Regions from separate parts of the Variovorax sp. GW821-FHT09D04 genome, predicted to be linked through region 2. Evidence: riboswitches for the same ligand, from Rfam matches in the RefSeq annotation. Region 2 holds a riboswitch; the other holds the start of a gene.
The links. Region 2 has a riboswitch for thiamine pyrophosphate ahead of thiC (phosphomethylpyrimidine synthase ThiC). Riboswitches for the same ligand answer to the same signal wherever they lie in the genome.
Positions count from the first base shown of each region.

Region 1: linked by a shared signal. The riboswitch ahead of AC07O4_RS04290 (purine-cytosine permease family protein) and the one ahead of thiC (phosphomethylpyrimidine synthase ThiC) in region 2 are both predicted to bind thiamine pyrophosphate.

Region 1 is NZ_JBWKPA010000001.1:937,103-942,607, reverse strand. Features, by position in the region: gene AC07O4_RS04300 (enoyl-CoA hydratase) at 522-1,298, opposite strand; gene AC07O4_RS04295 (MarR family winged helix-turn-helix transcriptional regulator) at 1,435-1,890, shown strand; TPP riboswitch at 2,001-2,105, shown strand; gene AC07O4_RS04290 (purine-cytosine permease family protein) at 2,182-3,522, shown strand; gene thiD (bifunctional hydroxymethylpyrimidine kinase/phosphomethylpyrimidine kinase) at 3,467-4,315, opposite strand; gene AC07O4_RS04280 (FAD-dependent oxidoreductase) at 4,351-5,457, shown strand; gene thiS (sulfur carrier protein ThiS) at 5,475-5,505, shown strand, end outside.
Region 2 is NZ_JBWKPA010000007.1:343,666-349,170, forward strand. Features, by position in the region: gene AC07O4_RS22485 (AraC family transcriptional regulator) at 1-252, shown strand, start outside; gene AC07O4_RS22490 (thioredoxin family protein) at 531-857, opposite strand; gene AC07O4_RS22495 (HAD family hydrolase) at 942-1,634, opposite strand; gene thiC (phosphomethylpyrimidine synthase ThiC) at 1,717-3,600, opposite strand; TPP riboswitch at 3,693-3,798, opposite strand; gene AC07O4_RS22505 (YchJ family protein) at 3,826-4,257, opposite strand; gene AC07O4_RS22510 (hypothetical protein) at 4,425-4,835, shown strand; gene AC07O4_RS22515 (hypothetical protein) at 4,859-5,182, opposite strand; gene AC07O4_RS22520 (SCO4402 family protein) at 5,372-5,505, opposite strand, start outside.

The DNA.
Region 1 (5,505 bases), on a different contig from region 2:
CATCAAGAAATGGCCGTCGTCGCTGCCCACGCCGATGCTGTCGATTTCGGGTGTCTGTTCCAGCGCGGCCCAGAGCAGCTCGGCGGTCTGCTCGCCGTCGTGGCCCGCCGGATGCAGGTCGGGCGTGTGGGCGATGGCGCGCACCAGGCCCTCGGTCTTGGCCAGGAAGGCGAGGATGTTGTCTTCAACCCGGTCATGATTGACCTTGTGCGCCGACTCGCCCACTTTCGACACCAGCTTCTCCGCGCCCCAGTAGCCGAAGGCCACCAGCAGCAGCGACTGCAGCAGCGCGACCGCGCAGATGATGGTGCCGACGTCGACGCGGAAGCGCCTCAGCCGCGCGTGGGGTGCGGGCGATGAGGCCGGTGGTTCCGGGTGCTTGCGGTCGTCTGTCATGTGCGGGGAGCCTCCAGGGCATTCGAAGGCGCCCTCGTGGCGGAGATTCTCACCCGGGCCGTGGGCCCGCGGACCGGCGCATCACGGGTCGGCCGACATCTGGACGATGACCGGCCCGCTTGCCGCTACGCCGCAGTCTTTGAGAAATCAGGGGCCCGCTTCTCGGCGAACGCCGTGAAGGCTTCGCGCGCTTCGGGACTCTGAAGGCGCTCCACGAACTGTGCGCCTTCGAGGTCCATCTGGGCTGCAACGGCGGCGCCTTGCTTCATCAGGCCCTTCGTCAGCTTCAACGAGCCCGCGGCACGGCTGGCGAGCAGCTCGGCAACCTTTTGCGCCTCGCCGTGCAGGTCCGACACGGGCACGACCCGGTTCGCGATGCCCCAGGCCAGGGCCTGCGCAGCGGACACCGGCATGCCCAGCGCGAACATCTCGTAGGCGCGAACATGGCCGATGCGGGCAGGCAGCAGCAGGCTCGACGCCGCCTCGGGGACCAGCGCCAGATTGACGAACGGCGTGGACAGCAGCGCATCTTCAGCAAGCACCACGAAGTCGCAATGCAACAGCAAGGTGGTCCCCACGCCGACTGCGCGCCCGTTGACCGCCGCGATCAGCGGGCGTGTCGAACTCACCAGTGCACGCAGGAAGCGAGCGACATGGCGTTCTTCGTTGTCGGCCTTGCCGGCAGCCACGGCAGCGAATTCGCCCAGGTCGTTGCCCGAGGTGAACATGCCGCCTTCGCCTCGAATCACGATGGCCCGCACGGACGGGTCGCTCTCGGCGCCTGCGATGGCATCGGCCAGGCGGCCATACATCGCATTGGTCAGAGCGTTCATCTTCTCCGGCCTGGCCAGCGTGAGGGTCAGGACACCCTGGGTGGATTCGACGGTCACGTATTCGGTCATAGATTCTCCTGGTTGCCCTCTCGCACCGTGCGAGAGGGATGGCATTTAATTCGTATGCGAAGTATATGCTTCGCTTGCGAAATAAATACGGATAAGATGTAACCTGCAGCGCCTTCGCCCAGGCCACAGGAATCCGATGAAAGCTCAAAAAAAATACAGGCTGGTGTTTCTTCTGAACGTCGCCCAGCGGGCGGTGCAGCGCTGGAAAGAAACCCGCGGCGACGCCCTGCCCGCGCTGTCGGCAGCCCAGGCCGGTACGATGTTTTTCCTGTCGGCCAACGATGGCGCCCTGACGGGAGAAGTCGCGCAGGCACTGAACATCGGTGCCCCGGCCATGTCCGGCCTTGCCGCCCGGCTCGAAAAGGCCGGCTACGTGACCCGCGCGCAAGACCCGAACGACGGGCGCGCATTCCGCCTGTACCAGACCGAGGAAGGACGGCTTGCCGGACAGCGTGCAAAGGCCGGGCTCGGCGCGTTGAACGCACGGCTGACCCAGGGTTTCAGCGACGAAGAGATGGCAATCGTCGGCCGGTGGCTCGAATCGGTGGTCGAGAATTTTTCCGCCGAGGGCGCGGGAAAGCACGAGGAATAGGCCCTCGGCCCCGGCACGCCATCGGTGCGGCGGGTGCAAGGCCCGCCGTGGCCGGATTCTTCCGTGCGCAGGAACTTTTCGGTGCGTCTGCGACACACGCGCCTAAAATGACATTTCGCTAGGGGTGCTGCGCCGGTTTCGACCGGTGTGGCTGAGAAAGTCCCTTTGAACCTGACTGAGGTAATCCTCGCGCAGGGAAGCTGGTCCGGTGGCCTGTCGCGTTGTCTCGCGCGACGGCCACGCCACTGGAGCCTCGCCCACCTGCCAAACCTTTTGCACTGGAGCAAACGGATGGCACACAACGACAACGACAGTTCCGCTTCGTCCGGCAACGAAGCGCTCACGCCCCTGCCCGCCGCCCGGCGCGTCTTCGGCTGGCACGACCACGCCTCGCTGTGGTTCAGCCTCGGCGTCGGGCTGCTGGTGATGCAGATCGGCGCCTACCTGGTGCCGGCCGTGGGCACGCGCGACGCGGCGCTGGCGATCGTGCTGGGCTCGCTGCTCGGCGCCGGGCTGCTGGCCTGGACGGCGCGGCTGGGCTGCGAAACCGGGCTGGCCAGCGCCGGACTGATGCACGCCACCTACGGCAGCGCCTTCGCGCGGCTGCCGGTGCTGCTCAACATCGTGCAGCTGGTGGGCTGGACCACCTTCGAGCTCGTGATCATGCGAGAAGGCACGCAGGCCATCGGGCAGCAGGCCTTCGGCCCCGCGCTGGGCACGGCCTGGGGCGGCGTGCTGACCACGCTGCTGTGGGGCGCGGTGCTGCTGGCGCTGCTGGCCGGTTCGATGGTGAAGCTGGTGCGCCGCTTCGTGAGCCGCTTCGGCCTGCCGCTGGTGGTGCTGTCGCTGCTGTGGCTCAGCTGGCAGTTCGCCACGCAGCTTCACGCCAAGGGCCTCGACGCCTTCTGGGCACGGCCGGGCAACGGCAGCATGGGCATGTTCAGCGCGCTCGACCTGGTCATTGCGATGCCGGTGTCATGGCTGCCGCTGGTGGCCGACTACGCGCGCCACGGCAAGCGCAGTGCCGCCGGTGGTCTGGGCAGCGCGTTCAGCGGCACCTGGATCGGCTACGCACTGGCCAACATCTGGTGCTACGCGCTGGGCGTGATGGTGGTGAGCGTGGCCGAGCCGGGCACCAGCCTGGTCATGGCGCTGCTGCTGGCGCAGGGCGGGCTGGTGGCGCTGGGCCTGATCCTCATCGACGAACTCGACAACGCCTATGGCGACGTGTACTCGGGCTCGGTGTCCACGCACAGCCTGCTGCCGCGCTGGAGCGTGAAGCGCTGGGGCCTGCTGCTGGCGGTGCTGTGCATCGGCCTCGCGCTGGTGCTGCCGATGCACACGCTCGAACCCTTCCTGCTGCTGCTGAGCTCGGTGTTCGTGCCGCTGTATGGCGTGATCCTGGGGCGGCTGGGCAGCGGCCACGCCGTGTCGGCAAGCGGCACGCGCACCATCGACTGGGGCGCGGCGCTGATCTGGCTCGCGGGCATCGCGGCCTACCACGTGCTGGCCAAGTGGGCGCCGCAGTTCGGCTCGGCGCTGCCGACGCTGGCGGCGACCTTCGTGCTGGCCTGGCTCAGCCGGCCGACAGCGGCACGCGGTGGGTCGGCACTGGCGCAAAGCCGTGGTTGAGCGGACCGTGGCCCGCGCCGACCAACACATCCGCACCGGCGCTCATCGCGCCGAGGATGTACGCGCGTGCGCGCTCGACCGCCTCGGGCAGCGCCAAACCCAATGCCAGGTGCGCGGCGATGGCCGACGAGAGCGTGCAGCCGGTGCCGTGCAGGTTGCGGCTGGCGATGCGTTGCGACGCGAGCCGCTTGCGCGCGCCGCTGCGCTCCAGCAGCACGTCGACCACCTCGTCGCCCGGCAGGTGGCCGCCCTTGAGCAGCACGGCCTTGGCGCCGAGCGCGAGCAATTCGTCGGCCGCGCCGTCGAGCGCGTCGATGCCGCCGATGGCATGGCCGACCAGCAAGGCGGCTTCGTCGAGGTTGGGCGTGACCACCACGGCGCGCGGAAACAGCTCGCGCACCAGCACCTGCACGGTCTCGGCCGCGATCAGGCGGTCGCCGCTGGTGGCGATCATCACGGGGTCGAGCACCACGTTCTTCAGCTGGTAGCGGTCGATGGCCCAGGCCACCACCTCGACCACCTCCGGCGCGTGCAGCATGCCGAGCTTGACGGCGTCGACGCCGATGTCTTCCACCACGGCCTGGATCTGCGCTTTCAGGAAATCGGGCGGCACGCCGTGGATGCCCGAGACACCCACCGTGTTCTGCGCGGTGAGCGCGGTGATGGCCGTCATGCCGTAGCAGCCGAGGGCCGCAAAGGTCTTGAGGTCGGCCTGGATGCCGGCGCCGCCGCCGCTGTCCGAGCCGGCGATGGAGAGCACGCGTGCGTAGCGCTGGGTGGGTGCTTGGGTCATGTCGAAAATTATCGGCGAGCCGACGGAGGTGCCGCATGAGCACACCGCATCCCCTGCCTTTCGGCTCGGCGGCGATCCTCGGCGCGGGCCTGATGGGCCGCCTGCTCGCGGTCGAGCTGGCGCGCGCCGGCTGCCGCGTCGACCTGTACGAAGCCGGCAGCCCCGAAGCCGAAGGCGCGGCCGCGCGCGTGGCCGCGGCCATGCTCGCGCCGCTGGCCGAATCGGCCGTGGCGCCGGTGTCGGTCGTGCGCATGGGCCAGCACGCGCTGTCGCGCTGGCCCGAGCTGCTGGCGCCGCTGGCGCAGCCCGTGTTCTTCCAGCGCGAAGGCACGCTGGTGCTGTGGCACCGGCAGGACGCCGCCGAGGCCACGCGGCTCGCGGGCGTGCTGGCGCGCACCGGCGCGCAGGTGCCCGAACTCGCGCCGATGCAGGCGCTCGACACGCCCGCCGCCATCGCCGCGCTGGAGCCCTCGCTGGGCACGCGCTTCGCCCGTGGCCTGTACCTGCCGGGCGAAGGCCAGCTCGACAACCGTGCGCTACTGGCGTCGCTGCGCGCCACGCTCGAAGCCGATGCGCGCGTGACGCTGCACTGGCAGTCGCCGCGTGCGCCCTCCGACTTTTCGCCCGGCACGCCAGGCCAGCCCGACTGGGTGATCGACTGCCGCGGCCTCGGCGCCAAGCCGCAATGGAACGCGCTGCGCGGCGTGCGCGGCGAGGTGATCCGCGTGCATGCACCCGAGGTCACGCTGCAGCGCCCCACGCGCCTTGTGCATCCGCGCTACCCGCTGTACATCGCGCCCAAGCCCGACCACCTGTTCGTGATCGGCGCGACCGAGATCGAGTCGGACGACCTGTCGCCCGCCAGCGTGCGCTCCACGCTCGAGCTGCTGAGCGCGGCCTACGCGGTGCACAGCGGCTTTGCCGAGGCGCGCATCGTCGAGATCGCGACGCAATGCCGGCCCACGCTGCCCGACAACCTTCCCGCCATTCGCCAGCCGCAGCCGCGCGTGCTGCAGATCAACGGCCTGTACCGCCACGGTTTCATGATCGCGCCCGCCCTGCTCGACGCGGCGATGGAACTGCTGGCGCAAGGCAGCTCCACGATCGCACGCGGCTTCGGCATGGACGTGCCCGACGCATGACGACAACGACGACCCCGATGAACATCCTGATCAACGACAAGCCCTGCA
Region 2 (5,505 bases):
GAGGCACTGGCAGGGCTGCTGAATGTGTCGGGGCGCACGCTGCACCGGCAGCTGCATGAGGAAGGCACCTCGCTGCAGGTGCTGAAGAACGAGGTGCGGCACGAGCTGGCGGTGGAGCAGCTGCGCCGGACCACGCGGCCGATCAAGCAGGTGGCGCTGGCAGTGGGCTTTCGCAACGAGAAGAGCTTTTCGCGTGCGTTCCTGCAGTGGACGGGGCACGCGCCTCGGGATTTTCGGCAGCTGGGGTTGTAGGGCACTTGTTCAGGGCGCGTGCACAGGCCACCGGGTACTTCCCTCCGCGAATGTCCCCCGGGGCTTCGCCCCTCCTCCTTGATTTCGCTGCGGGAAGCACCCAGTGTCCTGCGCACACCGAGCGCGGTCGTGGTGCAGGTCGATCAACGACCGCACTGCCCCACGCTCACGTCGATGGGGTGCCTTGCGCAGCGAAATCAAGGGGGAGCCCGAAGGACGGAGGACATTCGCGGAGCAAGGCTCCCCGTCGGCGGGAGCGTCGCCCTGAACAACGAAACTCAGGCCGGCGAATCGATCAACGCCAGCGCATCGGTGATCGACTGGCTGTCTTCCGGCCGCACCAGCTTCGCGACCTGTTGCCCGTCGCGCATGAACACCAGCGTGGGCCACAGCCGCACGTTGAACGAGCGGCCCAGCGGGCGGCCGCTGCCGTCTTCCACCTTGATGCGGCGCACGTTCGGGTACTGGGCAAAGGCCTCGGCAATGTTCGGCTGCGCGGCCTTGCAGATGCCGCACCAGTTGGTGCCGAACTCCACCACGGCCGGGCCCTGAAGCGCGTCGATCTCGCTGCGGTCGGGTTGCTCGGTCTGGTACTCGGAGGTCATGGGCAGGGTCCTTGCGAATTCGTGGGAAGGAGCGCGTGAAGGCGACGGGCGCCACACGCTGACGGGCGTCATTGCACCAGAAACTCAGGCCGCCTGCAGGCCGTAGCCGGCCAGCAATGCGGGCAGCTCGGTCATGTCGCTGAACACGGCCACGGCGCCCGCGGCGCGCAGCGCGCCCGGGCCGCTGTGACCCGACTCGCCCGTGCTGTAGCCGAACACCGTGGCACCGGCAGCCACGCCGGCCATCGCGCCGGTGACCGTGTCTTCGACCACCGCGCAGCGCTTCGGATCGACACCGAGCGCTTCCGCCGCGGCCAGGTACACGTCGGGATGCGGCTTGGAGCGCGGCATCTCGTGGCCGCTGAAGATGCGGCCCTCGAAGCAGTCGAGCAGGCCGACCTTGGCCAGCTGCAGCTCGACCTTGTGGCGGTCGGCGCCCGAGGCACAGGCGATGCGGCCCTTGAGGCGCGCATGGATCTCGCGAATAGCGGCGGGCGCATGGGGAATGGCGACGAGGTCGCGGTCCAGCGCCTCGTTGCGGCGGGCGCGGAAGCCGCGCAGCCAGTCGTCGGTGATCTTGAAGCCCGTCTTGGCCTCGATGAGCGCCGTCTCGTCCTTCACGGCCTTGCCGGTGAAGATGTTCATCGATTCCTCGGCCGTGAGCTGCCAGCCGAGCTCGCCGAGCATGTCGGCGAGCACGCGGTTGGTGATGGGTTCGGAATCGACGAGCACGCCGTCGCAATCGAAGAGAACGGCGGAAAAGGGGAAAGGGGTCATTGCGAGGCTGGAGTTCAGGGGTCTGGCCCCATGGTAGCAACGCCCCCTTTCCGCACGGGCAGACTCAGGCTATCGGGTCATCTCAAACGACTGGGCGGATCGGAATGTAGATCTCGCCGCCGCCGGCCATGAATTCTTTCGACTTCTCTTCCATGCCCTCGGCCATGGCAGCCGCCTCGGCCACGCCCTTCTTGGCCGCGTACTCGCGCACTTCCTGCGTGATCTTCATCGAGCAGAACTTGGGGCCGCACATCGAGCAGAAGTGCGCCACCTTGCTCGAGTCCTTCGGCAGCGTCTCGTCGTGGAATTCGCGCGCCGTGTCGGGGTCCAGGCCCAGGTTGAACTGGTCTTGCCAGCGGAACTCGAAGCGCGCCTTGCTCAGCGCGTCGTCGCGCGAGCGCGCACCCGGGTGGCCCTTGGCCACGTCGGCCGCGTGCGCGGCGATCTTGTAGGCAATGATCCCCTGCTTCACGTCGTCGCGGTCGGGCAGGCCCAGGTGCTCTTTGGGCGTCACGTAGCAGAGCATGGCCGTGCCGGCCCAGCCGATCATCGCGGCGCCGATGGCGCTGGAGATGTGGTCGTAGCCCGGCGCGATGTCGATGGTCAGCGGGCCGAGCGTGTAGAACGGCGCTTCGTGGCAGTGCTTGATCTGCTCGTCCATGTTGGCCTGGATCATGTGCATCGGCACGTGGCCCGGGCCTTCGATCATGGTCTGCACGTCGTGCTTCCAGGCGATCTGCGTGAGCTCACCCAGCGTGCGCAGTTCGGCGAACTGGGCCTCGTCGTTCGCGTCGGCACCCGAGCCGGGGCGCAGGCCGTCGCCGAGCGAGAAGCTCACGTCGTAGGCCTTCATGATGTCGCAGATGTCCTCGAAGTGCGTGTAGAGGAAGCTCTCCTTGTGGTGCGCGATGCACCACTTGGCCATGATCGAGCCGCCACGCGACACGATGCCCGTCATGCGGTCCGCCGTGAGGTGGATGAACGGCAGGCGCAGTCCCGCGTGGATGGTGAAGTAGTCGACGCCCTGCTCCGCCTGCTCGATGAGCGTGTCGCGGTAGATTTCCCAGGTGAGGTCTTCGGCCACGCCGCCCACCTTTTCGAGCGCCTGGTAGATCGGCACCGTGCCGATGGGCACCGGCGAGTTGCGCACGATCCAGTCGCGCGTGGTGTGGATGTTCTTGCCGGTCGACAGGTCCATGACGTTGTCGGCGCCCCAGCGGATGGCCCACACCAGCTTTTCGACCTCTTCCTCGATGCTCGAGGTGACGGCCGAGTTGCCGATGTTGGCGTTGATCTTCACCTTGAAATTGCGCCCGATGGCCATCGGCTCGACCTCGGGGTGGTTGATGTTCGCGGGAATGATCGCGCGGCCCCGGGCCACTTCGTCGCGCACGAACTCGGGCGTGATGATGCGCGGAATGCTCGCGCCCATCGGGTTGCCCGCCACGCGCTTGGCGCGCTCCTCGTTGGCCAGGTACTCGGCCATCCACTCGCGCTTGCCGTTCTCGCGCAGCGCCACGTACTCCATCTCGGGCGTGACGATGCCGCGGCGCGCGTAGTGCATCTGCGTGACGTTGGCGCCCGACTTCGCGCGGCGCGGCGTGCGCTGCAGCGCCGAGGCACCGGCGCGCAGCTCGGCCAGGCGCTGCGCGTCGCGGTCTTCGTTCTTGGCGCCGTCGTCCAGCGCGTGGTGCGTGCGGCCTTCGTAGCTTTCGGTGTCGCCACGCTCGATGACCCAGGCGCTGCGCACGTCGGGCAGGCCGCGGCGCACGTCGATCTCGACCTTCGGGTCGGTGTAGGGGCCCGAGGTGTCGTACAGGGAGACGGTTTCGCCGTTGGTCAGCGCCACGTCGCGCACGGGCACGAACAGGTCGGGCCGGCTGCCCGGAATGACGCACTTGTGCGAGGCGGGAAAGGGTTCGCGCGTCAGCGACAGCAGCGAGGTGAATTTATCGGGGGCATTCATCGGAGGCACTCCTTGTTGAGGGAAAGGGTGCTCCGCAATCGCTCAGTGGACCTCGGGAGGCCCGCCACCAGAAAAGGGAGTGACGGACCGAAGTCAGGGAGTGCAGCTCTTCTTACGCCGGTATGACCCGGATCAAGTTCGCGGGTCGGCAGCTTTGCCATCTCAGCACGCCACATGCGTGCACCCCGGAGCGGGGCCGATTGTGCGGGCCGAAGCCCGCCGCCGTCAACCCGGGGGCTGGTGCAGGTCGCCGTCGACGTAGAACCAGCGCTCGTCCTCGCGCACGAAGCGGCTGCGCTCGTGCAGGCGGAACGCCACGCCCGTCGCGCCGCGCTGGCGGGCGACGAACTCGACCTCGGCGTGGTCGGCATCGAGCACCGAGCGCGAGCGGATGTCCAGCCCCAGCCATTTGACGCCCGGCTCGAACTCCACCGACGCCGGTCGCTTCGATGCGTGCCAGGTGGCGAGCAGGTAGTCGGCGCGGGCCAGTACGAAGGCCGAGTAGCGCGAACGCATCAGCGATTCGGCGTCGGGCGCCGGCGTGTTCTCGAAATCGTCGAGGTAGCGCCCACAGCACAGGGCGTAGCCGATGGGCTTGTCGCGACGGTCGGTGCGGCCGCAGGGGCAGGGGCCGGGAGTGGGGTCGGTGGCGCTCATGAAGGGCTCTATTGGAACACTTGGCGCGGCGGGGGCTGAAGGGGGCTTCCGGGCATGCCCGCTTTGCGAGGATCTGCCGGGGCCAAAGGCGCCGGGGCCTCTTGCGCCAATGGCTTGTGCCGCTAAAGTCGTCCGGCGTTTCGTTCTTTCAAGCTGAACACCAAAGCATGCTTTTGCGATTCCTCAAGCTGTTCTTCATGCTCGCTGCGACCCTCTCCTTGGGCGTCTTCGCCTTTCTGCACGGATTCAATGCATGGCGCGCCGGACAAATCGTTGTCACGCGAAGGGGACGCGAACCCTTTGTCGCAGCCGCCGATGGTGCATTTCCCATCACGTTCAATATGGAAGTTTGGGGGTTGATGATCCTCGGGGGCGCTGTTGTGCTTTGCGGCATTGCAGGCATCGTCAGGTTCCTCATCAACACGCCGGACCAGCGACGCGCGATGCTGACCCGTATGGATGGCGTCTCGCGTCGCGAGCGCAGTGACATGGACATTCCGTGGTCGGTTGGGCTTGCCATCGTCGGGGCGGTTGTGGCGTTCTTTCTCTACTTGGGATTCAGAGTCCGCGCGCAATAGGTTTGTCTGCCTGCAACCGGCCACTAGCGGACTTCGGTGTCGTGCAGGCTCAGCTGAATTCCGCCCTCGATTTCTAGCAAGGCTACTTCACGAATTGAAGCAACGGCACGTCGGCACGCGTCGACGTCGTTGGTTGCGTCCAAGCCCCCAAGGCGCAGGGAGCGCATGATGTCCAGACGCGCTACTTCCTCGAAGCGCACGTCGGAATCTGGCCTGAGAGTCTCGGAACCGATGTCCGGTTTCTTGGGCACGTACATGTAGAACGCCACGCCGGAATGAAGATGCCAGTGAGCCAGAAAGTGCCCGGCGTCGGACAACTTCGCGAGTACATCTTTCCAGTGATTCATGCGTCGATTGTCTGGCGAGGAAGGTCCGTTATGGAGGTGGCCGAATGTCGCCTTCGGGCCCTAAGTTGACCTCGCTCGGATGGCGGCGTTCAGGCCAAGAGCGGGCAGGCTTGGTCCAAAAAAGCTAGCTGACCGCACCGCTGTTGTTAAGCGCCACCTCAGCGGCGGCAATCTGAAAGGCGTGCTGGGTTAGTGGCCCGCCAATACGGCCATCGTAGCTTTGGCGGCAACAACCACGAAGCGCCATTCCGGAACCTCGATGTACTCGGCGTCTGAGAGATTCGTTCCGTAGCGATTGAGCACAACATCGATGGCGCGTACCA